Regions from separate parts of the Massilia sp. BHUDP2 genome, predicted to be linked through region 1. Evidence: predicted binding sites of a transcription regulator. Region 1 holds the regulator's gene; the other holds the start of a gene.

Region 1 (6,108 bases):
TGCTGTCGAGCGTCTTGCAGCAGGAGATCAAAAAGGCTTCTCCAGACATGCCGGCTTGACGCTTCGGTATCCTGAATTTCATCTGTAGGGCCTTTCGTTATTGTTCCGGAAACCCGGTGCGATTTGAGTATGCCTCAAATTCATCATAGTTACAATCTGAGACAATTGAGTTTTGCCAACTAAATTGTTCGTAATGACATGCCGTTGTAATCACGCTACTTATACCAGACATTGATGGTTTGTATGATATTGCATAATTGTCATCAGTGGTCGCACAATGCTTGTTCGTGCTGGGCCAGCCATGGCCATTGAAATAGACTGGATTCCCCTTCCTTTTCCTCCGATGGTTTCCTTACGGCATCGCCAATAATGTTGCCTATGGACGGGCATTACGCCCGCGTACCTTAGAACAGTACAGCTGAACGAAGTGCGGAGAGAAACGATGAACGTGAAGAAATTTACAGCGGCTACATCCCGTGACGCCTTGCGCAAGGTGCGGGAGGCGCTCGGCCCTGACGCGGTCATCCTTTCCAACCGCCCGGTCGACGGCGTGGTCGAGATCCTCGCGCTCGACAACGACGACGTCGCCGCACTGGCGTCCCCATCCATCGAAGAACCGCAGGCGCCGAGCTTCCAGGCCTTCGACAACGATTTCGACCCCGAACCGGTATTCAGCCGCGCCCCGGCCGCCTTCGCGCCCGCCGCACCGGAACCACGCCAGCCGGCGCCGCGCGCCGCCGCGCCGAAGCTGGACCCGTTCGCCGGCCAAGCTTATGTGGAACGCCGCGCCGCGCCCGCCATCGAACCGGACATCCCGCCGACCTACGTCAACCGCCGCGCCCCGAGCCCGGAGCCGGGCATCGACATGGCCGCCATGACCCAGATGATGAGCGCCGCCATCGCCCAGGCCAAGGAATCGGCCGCTCTTGAAATGAGCGGCATGATGAACGAGATCCGCGCCATGCGCGGCCTGATGGAAACCCAGCTGGCCGAACTGTCCTGGAACGCGACGCAACAGCGCGAGCCGCAGAAGGCCGCCGTGCTGCGCGAGATGCTGGCTGCGGGCTTCTCGGCCACCCTGGCGCGCTACCTGATCGACAAGATGCCGGCGACCAAGGACGCGGCCGACGCCCTGCGCTGGATCAAGACCGTCCTGGCCCGTAATCTCACCACCATCGCCAACGAAGACGATCTGCTAAACCGCGGCGGCGTGTTCGCCCTGGTCGGCCCGACCGGCGTCGGCAAAACCACCACCACCGCCAAGCTGGCGGCGCGCTGCGTGATGCGCCACGGCCCGGACAAGCTGGCCCTGATCACCACCGACGCCTACCGTATCGGCGGCCACGAGCAGCTGCGCATCTACGGCAAGATCCTCGGCGTGATGGTGCACTCGGTAAAGGACGAGGCCGACCTGCGCATCGCCCTGAAAGAACTCAAGAACAAGCACACCGTCCTGATCGACACCATCGGCATGTCGCAGCGCGACCAGATGGTGACGGAACAGGTGGCCATGCTCTCCGAATCCGGCACCGACGTGAAGCGCCTGCTGTGCCTGAACGCGACCTCGACCGGCGAGACCCTGAACGAAGTGGTGCGCGCCTACCAGGGTTCGGGCCTGGCTGGCTGCATCATGACCAAGCTGGACGAAGCCGCCTCGATCGGCAACGTGCTCGACGTCGTGATCCGCCAGAAGCTCAACCTGCACTACATCTCCAACGGCCAGCGCGTGCCGGAAGACCTGCACCTGGCCGACCGTGCCATGCTGGTCGACCGCGCCTTCCGCAACAACCGTCATGCTCAAGCCCAGTTCGGTGATGCCGACCTGCCGCTGATGATGGCCGCTGCCGGCAACGATCGCAGCCTGCGCGAGGTGCACCTTGGCTAGTTTCGATTTCGACCAGGCCGAAGGCCTGCGCCGGATGCTGCAGGGCCCGCGCCCGCGCATCGTCACTTTTCTCTCCGCCACGCCTGAAGACGACAAGGGCGCCATGCTGGTCAACCTGGGTGCCTCGCTGGCCCAGCTGGGGAACGAGGTCCTGATCGTCGACGCCTGCGAACGCGACTACGGTGTGGCGCGCCGCCTGGGCTTGAACCGGGCCGCCAACCTGGCCGCCGTGGCGCGCCAGGAGTATGGCCTGAACCAGGTGCTGCACGCGGTGCCGCAGGGCTTTTCGGTGGCATCGCTCGGCCGTCCGCACGGCAGCAACGACGCGCGCCGCCTGGCCAAGACCTTCGACGTGCTGGTGGGGCAGGCCGGCATCGTGATGGTCGACGGCGAACTGGGGCCGGACGGCGAATTCCCGCTGCCGCTGATGGCGAGCTCCGAGATCGTGGTGCAGGTCGGTACCTCCGCCGCCTCGATCACGAATGCCTATGCGCTGATCAAGCGCCTGGCGCAGCAGCTGGGCCGCCGCCCCTTCGGCATCCTGGTGACCGGCGCGACAGAGGCGGAGGCCAAGGTGGTATACGATAATATGTCAGCTGCGGCAACACGCTACCTGGCGGTCAACCTGCGCTCGATGGGTTCGGTGCCGGCCGACGAGTACCTGCACCGGGCCGCGCGCCTGGGCCGGGCGGTGGTCGATGCCTTCCCGCTGGCGGGGGCCTCGGTCGCCTTCCGTCGCCTGGCAGGCAAGTTCGCGTTGCACGCGATGCCTGGCATGGGCAGGGGATGAAGAACAAAGATAGCGGAAGAGAAAAGCAGAACGCATGTACACGGTCAAAGGGAAAGCGGACAAGAACCATTTGCTGACGGAGCACATGCCGTTGGTGAAGCGTCTTGCCCACCACATGAAGGCCAAGCTGCCGCCTTCGGTGGAAGTCGATGACCTGGTGCAGGCCGGCATGATGGGCCTGCTCGACGCGATCAACCGCTACGAAGACAACCACGGCGCCCAGTTCGAGACCTATGCGGTGCTGCGCATCCGCGGCGCCATGCTCGACGAGCTGCGCAACAGCGACTGGATGCCGCGCAGTACGCGCCAGAACATGCGCAAGGTGGAGGCCGCGATGGAGGCGCTGCAGCAGCGCCTGGGCCGTCCGGCCAGCGAATCCGAGATCGCCAAGTCGCTCAAGATGTCGCTTGCCGACTACCAGGAGATGCTGGGCGACGGCGGCGGCCACCAGCTGCTCTACTACGAAGACTTCCACGACCAGGGCGAGGACGGCGGCAGCGACAGCTTCCTCGACCGCTATGCGGTGGACGACAGCGATCCGCTGCGCAGCCTGTTAGACACGGGCTTCCGCCAGGCCGTGATCGACGCCATCGACGCCTTGCCGCCGCGCGAGAAGATGCTGATGGGCCTCTACTACGAGGAAGAACTCAACCTGAAGGAAATCGGCGCCGTCATGGGCGTGAGCGAGTCGCGGGTGTCGCAGCTGCACACCCAGGCCGTGTCGCGCCTGCGCGCGGCGCTGCGGGAGCAATTGTGGACTGGGCCAGCGTAGCCGGCCTGGTGCTCGCGATCGCGGGCATCTTCATCGGCCATACGCTGGACGGCGGCAAGTTCGCGTCGCTGATCCATCCGTCCGCCTTCGCCATCGTGGTGATCGGCACCTTCGGCGCCACCCTGCTGCAGAGCGAGCGGCGCAGCTTCATGCTGGGCCTGCGCATGCTGCGCTGGGTGTTTTTCCCGCCCAAATCGAACCGTGAGCTGCTGTCGCGCGAGATCGCGCTGTGGAGCCTCTCCGCGCGGCGCGACGGCCTGCTCTCGCTCGAGCAGTACATGGGCACCAAGGATAAAATTATCCAGAAGGGCCTGCGCCTGGTGGTCGACGGCATCCAGCCCGAGAAGATCCGCAGCCTGCTCGAGAACGAGATCAACGCCTACGAATTCTCGCAGCGTCAGGCGGCGCGCATCTGGGAATCGGCCGCCGGCTATGCGCCCACCATCGGCATCCTGGGCGCGGTGCTGGGCCTGATCCACGTGATGGAAAACCTGTCCGATCCGGCGCGCCTGGGTTCCGGCATCGCGGTGGCCTTCGTCTCCACCGTGTACGGCGTGGGGCTGGCCAATCTGTTCTTCTACCCGGTCGGGAATAAGCTGAAGGCCATCGTCAGCGACAAGGTGGCGCAATACGAGATCCTCGCCGAAGTCTTCCACGACCTCGCCACCGGCGACCACACCCGCGTGGTCGACGAACGGGTGGCGAGCCTGCTGACGCGCCACTAACCGGATCATGGCGCGCAAACGCTACGACGATGGGGCCCAGGAAAACCACGAGCGCTGGCTGATCTCCTACGCCGATTTCATCACGCTGCTGTTCGCCTTCTTCGTCGTGATGTACGCGATCTCGATCGTCAACGAGGGAAAATACGCGGTGCTGTCCGAAGCCCTGGGCGACGCCTTCGGCGGACGCAGCGTGGCGCCGCAGGCGCATACCAGTGTCGAGCCGGTGCTGCCGCTGTCGCACATCGTCAACCGCAAGCGCGTTGAGGCCGCGCGGCGCGAGCGCGAGCGCATGGAAATCCTGGCGAAGGACCTCACCGCCACCCTGATGCCGCTGGTGAAGTCAGGCCAGGTGCGGGTGACGCAGAACGCGCGCGGCATCGGCATCGAACTCAATGCGAGCGTGCTGTTCGCGCAAGGAGAGGCGACCCTGCAGAACGAGGCGCGCGAGATGCTGGGCGCGGTGGCGGGCCTGCTCAAGGATGCGCCGCAGCGCATCGAGGTCGAGGGCCATACCGACAACCTGCCGATCACCAACGAGCGCTTCGCCTCCAACTGGGAACTGTCGGCGGTGCGCGCGGCCAGCGTGGTACGCCTGTTCATCGAGAGCGGCGTGCAGGATGTGCGCCTGTCGGCCATCGGCCATGGCGCGACGCGCCCGGTGGCGCCGAACGACACGCCCGCCAACCAGGCGCGCAACCGGCGCGTGGCGGTGATGATCCTGGCGTCGGTACCGGAACCGCTGCCGGCGGGTGTATAGTAGGCATGAAATAAAAGTTCGTTTCTGCAGTTCTTTTGAAATAATATTTCAAGGAGAAAGAATGCATGTCACACGCTTTTTGCCGCCGACCCTGCTGGTCCTAGGAGCCCTGGTGAGCGCGGCCGGCGTCGTCGGCGCCCAGGAGAAGGAAGAGCAGGTGCGCCACCAGCTCGAGGTCGAAACCGGCGATGGCAGGGTACGGGTGCGCCTGCTGGTCGAGAACCGCGGCGACACCGCGATCTACATCCCGCGCGAAATCGCCGCCGGCGACGAGATCACCGGCCGCCGCTTCGAGCTGCGCGACGCCAAGGGCAAGCCGGTCGACTACACCGGCATGATGGTCAAGCGCGGCGCGCTCACGGCCAGCTACTGGCAGGAGGTGGCGCCGCACAGCATGCACATGAACACCATCGACATCACGCCGTCCTACGCTTTCAGGAAAGGGAAGCAGGGCTACGAGATCCGTTACGACGGGCCGTGGCTGGCGGATGTCACGCAGCTCGACGCGGTACGACACAGCCCGGCGGCGCCGGTGAAATTCAGCTTCAGTAAATGAGAAGGGGCGGCAATACCGGCCCTTTCCGCTTTTGTAGGGTGGGCGGCTTTGCCGCCCACGCGGTCAACCAGCTGCGAGATCATCGCACTAAGTCCTTCAACCTCCAACTATCACCGCGTGGGCGGGAAGACCCGCCCACCTACGTCCCACTCAGTTCAGCGCCGGGGTGTTCTCGCCGAAGTATTCGTGCGAGTCGGCGTTCTGCACCGCCAGGTCCGGGTTGGTGATGGCCAGGTTGGCCGCGCCCGACTGGCCGTACACGTGGTCATCGGTGCCGGCCACCACGTTGAAGTGGCTCATCTCGTGCACCAGGGTGCCGCCCTTCGAATCGGTGCCGGTCATCGGCGCGTTCCAGAAGGCCTTGCACACGTAGATCTTGTAGGGCTGGGTCGGATACACGTAGGCGTAGTAGTTCTGCTTGCAGCCGCAGTCGACCGTCACCGGCTTGGTCGCGAAGGCATCCTTGATGGCGGCGAAGTGCGACTTGACGGTGGCCACCCGGGTGGCGTTGTTGGCGCCGAACCACTTGGTGTAGCGGGTGCCGATCACGCCGCGCTGCATGTAGGCGTCGCCGTCGCTGGCCATCGCCGAGCCGGCCGACATGGCCTGGGTGATGGTGGTCT
Region 2 (6,108 bases), on a different contig from region 1:
ACGCCGCCAACCCGGTCCAGGTGCGCCTGGCGCATCCGGACGTCTACCGCGGCGCCAATATCGGCCTGCCGGCGGTGCTGTCCACGCTCCGGATCTCGGTGATGCGGCGCGACGGGCGCCAGTTCCTGCATCTCACCTCGCTCGGCAAGGTGGAATCGGAACACCTGCACCTGTACCTGGAGCTGGCCGACGGCGCACAGCGCAGCGTGCGGCTGGCAACCCTGTGGCTCTCGCCGGATCCGAATCCGGCGCCGCCTCCGGTTCCGGTGGTGGCGCCTCCCATCCCTGCCAAAGCGGCGCAGCCCGCGCCGCCGCTGGAGGCGGTGCCGAAGCCCGCTCCGGCCAGGCCAAAGCCCGCGCCCATCAAGCCGAAGCCGGTCGTCGTGCCGCCGGAGCCGGCCAGGCCGGCGCGCTTGACGCCTGAACCGGCCCCGGCGGGCGGCGCCTGCGCCCCGCAGCCCAGGGCACAGGTGGACGCCTGCGTCGTGCTGGGGGCGAAGAATGCGATGTTGCGCGATCAGCTGGGCCAGCTCGAGGACAAGGTGAAGCTGCTGCAGGTGGCGGCGGGCGCCGCGCCGGCTTCAAGCCTGCAAACGCCGGTGGCGCCGCAGCAGCAGGTGCACCGGCTGAAGAAGAAAAAGCCGGAGCCGCCGGCGGAAGAGGGCTCGCCCTGGCTGCTGGCGGGCGCCGGCGTGCTGGCGCTGCTGGCGGGGCTGGTGTTTGTCCTGCGCGCCAGACGGGCGGCAGGGCGCGCGGAAGGGCCGCGCGTCGGCCTGGGCGCGCGCATCAAGGCGCGGCTGGGACGCAAGCCCCTGCCTGCCTCGACGCGCGAACCGATCCTGGACGAAGCCGCGCACAACTCGTCTACACAAGCTTAAAATTTTTGCTATACTCATTCCGTGGTCGAGAGATCACGAACGGCACAGCGGCCTGGCGCAGCCACCACCGATAGCGTGGCGCGGAAAGCAGGCAGACGTTGAAGAAACGCCTGTGTCCGGAAGCGGTTCGCGTGTCAACTGAGGCAGCGAACGCCGGATGCAACCGGCAAGAGGCGACGCCAGGAGATACCTGGTGATCGCTCTCCCCGATTCCGTGGCCGAGCCTTCTGTTCGGGCACATCTCAAAGCGCCTGCGGGCGCTTTTGTCTCTTCAGGACGTCCATTCGAGGTTCATGCGTTTTGCATGGTGGGCCCTTGGGCTACAATCCCACCTGCGGCACAGACCCTGGCGGACTATGAAGAACTGGATCAATCGTTTACTGAGCGGCGCGGAACCCCAGGCGGCCACGCCCGAGGAACCGGGCGGCGGCACGGACCATGTCGCGACCGACGCCCTGTATTACCTCTGGCTGGCTGGCCCGGCAAGGTTCGACGCGCCGCCCGAGACCGAGCGCCTGATCCTGGAGCAGGTGCGCACGCTGGCGCAGAACCCGGCCATCGCGGCCGAGCTGGTGCCGCGGGTCCCGGAACTGATCCCCAAGCTGCTGCGCAGCCTGCGCGACGAGAGCGTCAGCACGGGCGAGCTGGCCGCCCAGGTGGCCGAAGACGTGGTGCTGGTGGCCGAAGTGCTGCGCGAGGCCAACAGCGCCTACTACCGTCCCGTCACCCCGATCAAGACCCTGGACGCCGCCATCATGCTGCTCGGGCAGAACGGCTTGCGCATGCTGCTGGCGCGGGTCGCCTTCCGGCCCCTCATCAGGCTGCACGAGGCGGGCTTTGCCCGCCGTGCGGCGCCGCTGGTATGGAACCATTCCGAAAAATGCGCGGTGGCGGCGAGCCTGATGGCTTCGGCGGTGGCGGCCGACATCTTCGAATCCTGCCTGGCGGGGCTGATGCAGGACGTCGGGCTGATCGTCGCGTTCCGCCTTAGCGACCGCATCTGCCAGAACGGCAAGGTGCCGGCATCAAGCGCGTTCGGGGTGGAACTGCTGGCGCGCAGCCGGCAGCTGTCGGCGGTCATCGCCAGGCATTGGGATTTCCCGGATACGGTGGCCGAGGCAATCGCCCGGGCCGGCGAAGCGGATGGCCCGAACCTGGCGCAGGCGCTGGCGCAGGGGGATCACATCGCCAAGCTGCGGCTCTTGATCGATGCCGGGAAGCTGGCCGAGGACGATGCGCTCGTCACGGAGGGGCTCAACAGTTACCAGCGCCGCTGCCTGGGCAAGCTGAGCAAGCTGGAATCGTAGCCAAAAAACAAAAGGCACCCGCAGGTGCCTTCGATCGTCAATTCGTGCTGTTCAGTGCGCGCACATCGCGCGGTCCAGCTGCCCCATCCAGGGTTCGGTCACGTCGCGAATCGCGCGGTCGTTGGCCATCAGCTGCTTGAGCAGGTCGATCTTGCGCTGGCGCTTGGCGCCTTCCAGTGCCGGCACGCCGCCGATCGCGGCCCCAGCGGCCACCGCCGCCTGCACGTTCAGCTTGTCGAAACCGGTCCAGTCGCCAGCCTCGGCGGCGCCCTTCATCTGGCTGCTGAGGCCAGCGAGGTTTTCATACATCGAGAGGACGTCGTTCGAGGTCATGTTGGCACCAAGGCAATGAACGCCGGCCGGATTGCCGGGTATCTAAGGCATTTACGGATCGGCTTTCGGGAACTTTAGGGTAATTCGAAAGAAATTTCGGATTTTTTTCGAATGCCTCCGCCATTCCCCGGTTTTAGCAGTCTGGCCCCGTTTTTTGCAGTCTGTCGCAATCCGGGCGCAGGCGGCGCCCGGCTTTCCTACAGTGCGTGCTGGGTTCTTGCGCCAGCGCGCGCAGGAACCGTCAAATAAAAACAGATTCGAGAGAGAGACTTATGAGAGACATGCCAGTCGCCCGGGCTCGCAAAGCCACGGCCGCGCTTGCGTTGGCCCTGGGTGCCGCCACGGCGCAGGCCGAGGCGCCGTTTTCTTTCGCGGCAACGCCGGGCAAGCTGCCGAAGGACGTGGTGCCGCTGCAGTACGACGCCCACATCGTGCCGGACGTCGCCGCCAACAGCTTCCGCGGCACCCAGACGGTCGAGATCGACGTCCTGAAGCCGACCTCGACCATCATGCTGAACGCCGACAACATGCAGATCGATTCGGCCAGCCTGACGGGCAAGCACATCGGCACATTGAAACTCGACCCCATCCTCGACAAGAAGCAGCAGACCCTGCGCTTCGAGCTGTCCCAGCCGCTGGTGCCGGGCAAGTACGCGCTGGCGCTGGCCTTCCGCGGCCAGATCAACCGCGAAGGGCGCGGCCTGTTCTACGTGAACTACAAGGCGGGCGGCCAGGACAAGAAGCTGATCGCCACCACCATGGCGCCGACCGACGCCCGGCGCATGCTCCCGACCTGGGACGAGCCGGCCTTCCGCGCCCGCTTCAAGCTCACCGTCGACGTGCCGGGCAACTTCAAGGCCTACTCCACCACCCCGATCGACAAGCGCGAAGACCTCGGCGGCGGGATGCAGCGCATCAGCTTCGGCAACACCCCGAAGATGCCGAGCTACCTGGTGGTGCTGGTGGCCGGCGAGCTCGAGCGCTTATCAAGCAAGCAGGATGGCGTCGACATCGGCATCGTGACGACCGAAGGCAAGCTCGGCTCGGCCACCTTCGCCCTGGGGGCCACGCGCGACCTGCTGCGCTACTTCAACAACTACTTCGGCATCCCGTACCCGCTGCCCAAGCTGGACCAGATCGCGATCCCGGGCGGTTTCAACGGCGCCATGGAAAACTGGGGTGCGGTCGTCTACAACGAGCCGACCCTGCTGTACGACCCGAAGAGAAGCCCCGAGAAGGTCAAGAAGTTCACCTTCAACATCAATGCCCACGAGCTGGCGCACCAGTGGTTCGGCAACCTGGTGACGATGGCCTGGTGGGACAATCTGTGGCTCAACGAAGGCTTCGCCTCGTGGATGGCGACCAAGGCCACCCACCACTTCCATCCCGAATGGCGCCCCTACCTGGAAGGCATGGCCGAGCGCGAATACGTGATGAACCTGGACGCGCGCAAGACCACGCACCCGATCCAGACCCCGATCGAGACCGAGGAGCAGGCCGCGGCGGCTTTTGATGCCATCACCTACCTGAAGGGCGAGGCTTTCCTGCGCATGCTGGAAGCCTACCTGGGCGAATCGGCCTTCCGCAAGGGCATGCGCGCCTACATGGCGAAGCACCAGTATTCGAATACGACATCGAGCGACTTGTGGGCCGCGCTGGAAAAGGCCTCCGGCAAGCCGGTCGGGAAGCTGGCCTCGGACTGGACCCTGCAGCCGGGCTTCCCCTTGATCCGGGTCGAGCAGGCCTGCGAGGAGGGCAGGCGCAAGGTGACGCTGTCGCAGGAACAGTACCGCCTCGACGAGCCGCCCCGTGAAAAACGCCTGTGGAACGTGCCCTTGCAGGTCGGCACCGTCAACGGCAAGGCCTGGACCACGCTGCTGTCCGGCCCCAGCACGACCATCAACCAGGGCAGCTGCGACGGCACCCTGGTGGTCGACCCGCACAGCGTCGGCTACTTCCGCGTGCAGTACGACCCGGCCAGCTTCCACGCCCTGGCCGAGCAGGCGCCGCGCCTGCCGGACAGCACGCGCCTGAAGCTGCTGTCGGATACCTGGAGCTTTGCCTCGAACGGCCGCATGGGCCTGGAGGCCTACCTGGACCTGGTGCGCAAGTACGGGGACGAGCCGCGCGTGGCGGTCTGGGATGCGATCCTGTCGAACCTGCGCACGCTCGACTCGCTGGCGCGCGGCGAGCCGGAACAGGCCCTGATCCGCCGCTTCCTGGTCGATTTCGCGCGCCCGAAGTTCGACAAGCTGGGCTGGGAAGAAAAGCCGGGGGAGACCGCCGAGGACGCCCAGCTGCGCGGCATGCTGGCCACCGCGCTGGCGCGGGCCGGCGACCGCCAGGCCATCGACGAGGGCAAGGCCAGGTTTGCACGCTATGTGCAGGCCCCGTCCTCGGTGCCGCCCTCGATGATCGACTTCGTCACCGGCACCGCCGGCCGCTATGCGGACAAGGCCACCTACGAGCTTCTTGCCGCGCGCGCCGCGAACGCCCCCACCAGCGAAGAGCGCAACCGTTTTGGCCGCGCCCTCACCAGCGCCCAGGACCCGCAGCTGGCCGCGCGTACCCTGCAGTCGCTCCTGTCGCCGCACACCCCGCCGGACCTGGTGCCCTATATGATCGGCGGGGTCGCCGGCGAGCACCTCGACCAGACCTGGAAGTTCGCCATCGCCAACCGCGACGCGCTGCTGGCCAACATGGAAGCGCTGGGCCGCAACAGCCTGTTCGCCAGCATCGTCGCTTCCTCCAGCAATCCGGCGCATGCGGAGATGATGGAAGCGTACATGCGCAAGAACTTCGGTCCGGACGGCGTTGTCGAAGCCGAACGCGTCGGCAACGGCGTGCGCATCCGCGCCGACCAGAAAGCGCGCCTGTTACCGCAGGTCCGCGCCGCCCTGCAATAAAGAGCAAACACCACTTTCACAAGAAGGGAAGCGAATGAAAACCAGCTGGACCTTGAACAAGACTGCCATCACCCTGGCGCTGTGCGGCGCATTTGCCATGGCTCCATCCTATGCCGCAGAGCAAAACGCCGCCGCCGTGGCGCCTGCCAAGCCGGCCGGCGCCGTCATGCTGCCGGGCGACGATTTCTATGCCTACGCCAACGGCGAGTGGATGGCCAGGACCGAGATCCCGGCCGACCGTGGTTCCTGGGGCTCGATGGCCGTGCTGGCCGAAGACACCAATGCCCGCATCGTCAAGCTGATCGAGGACGCGGCGGCCAGCAAGTCCGCCAGTCCCGAGGCGCGCAAGGTGGCCGACTTCTACACCGCGTACATGAACGAGGCGGCGATCGAGTCGGCCGGCCTGGCCGCGCTCAAGCCGCGCCTGGATAGAATCGACGCGATGGAGGACCGCGCCGCGCTCTCGCGCGTGCTGGGCGAATTCCTGCGTGCCGACGTCGACCCGCTGAACGCGACCAACTTCAACACCCCGAACCTGTTCGGCGTGTGGTTCAACCAGGGGCTGACCGACCCGTCGCGCAACGTGCCTTACCTGCTGCAGGGCGGCATCGGCCTGCCGGACCGCGCCTACTACCTCGACAACAGCCCGAAGATGGCCGAGCTGCGCACCAAGTACCAGCAGTA

The links. The regulator FliA, encoded in region 1, starts transcription of late flagellar genes. The targets are predictions, from matches to a motif close to CTAAAGTTTNNNNNNNNNNNGCCGNTA.
Region 2: ACK6C6_RS16270 (flagellar protein FliT) is a predicted target of FliA. The motif match lies at 2,570-2,596, and genes of this name have one in related genera.

Annotation. Positions count from the first base shown of each region.
Region 1 covers NZ_JBJUVW010000001.1:869,678-875,785, forward strand. The annotation lists gene ACK6C6_RS03805 (hypothetical protein) at 1-82, opposite strand, end outside; gene flhF (flagellar biosynthesis protein FlhF) at 443-1,885, shown strand; gene ACK6C6_RS03815 (MinD/ParA family protein) at 1,878-2,675, shown strand; gene ACK6C6_RS03820 (RNA polymerase sigma factor FliA) at 2,710-3,447, shown strand; gene ACK6C6_RS03825 (flagellar motor protein) at 3,429-4,172, shown strand; gene motD (flagellar motor protein MotD) at 4,180-4,929, shown strand; gene ACK6C6_RS03835 (hypothetical protein) at 4,991-5,485, shown strand; gene ACK6C6_RS03840 (M35 family metallo-endopeptidase) at 5,636-6,108, opposite strand, start outside.
Region 2 covers NZ_JBJUVW010000002.1:1,262,310-1,268,417, reverse strand. The annotation lists gene ACK6C6_RS16280 (hypothetical protein) at 1-878, shown strand, start outside; gene ACK6C6_RS16275 (HDOD domain-containing protein) at 1,235-2,185, shown strand; gene ACK6C6_RS16270 (flagellar protein FliT) at 2,237-2,518, opposite strand; gene ACK6C6_RS16265 (M1 family metallopeptidase) at 2,791-5,424, shown strand; gene ACK6C6_RS16260 (M13 family metallopeptidase) at 5,459-6,108, shown strand, end outside.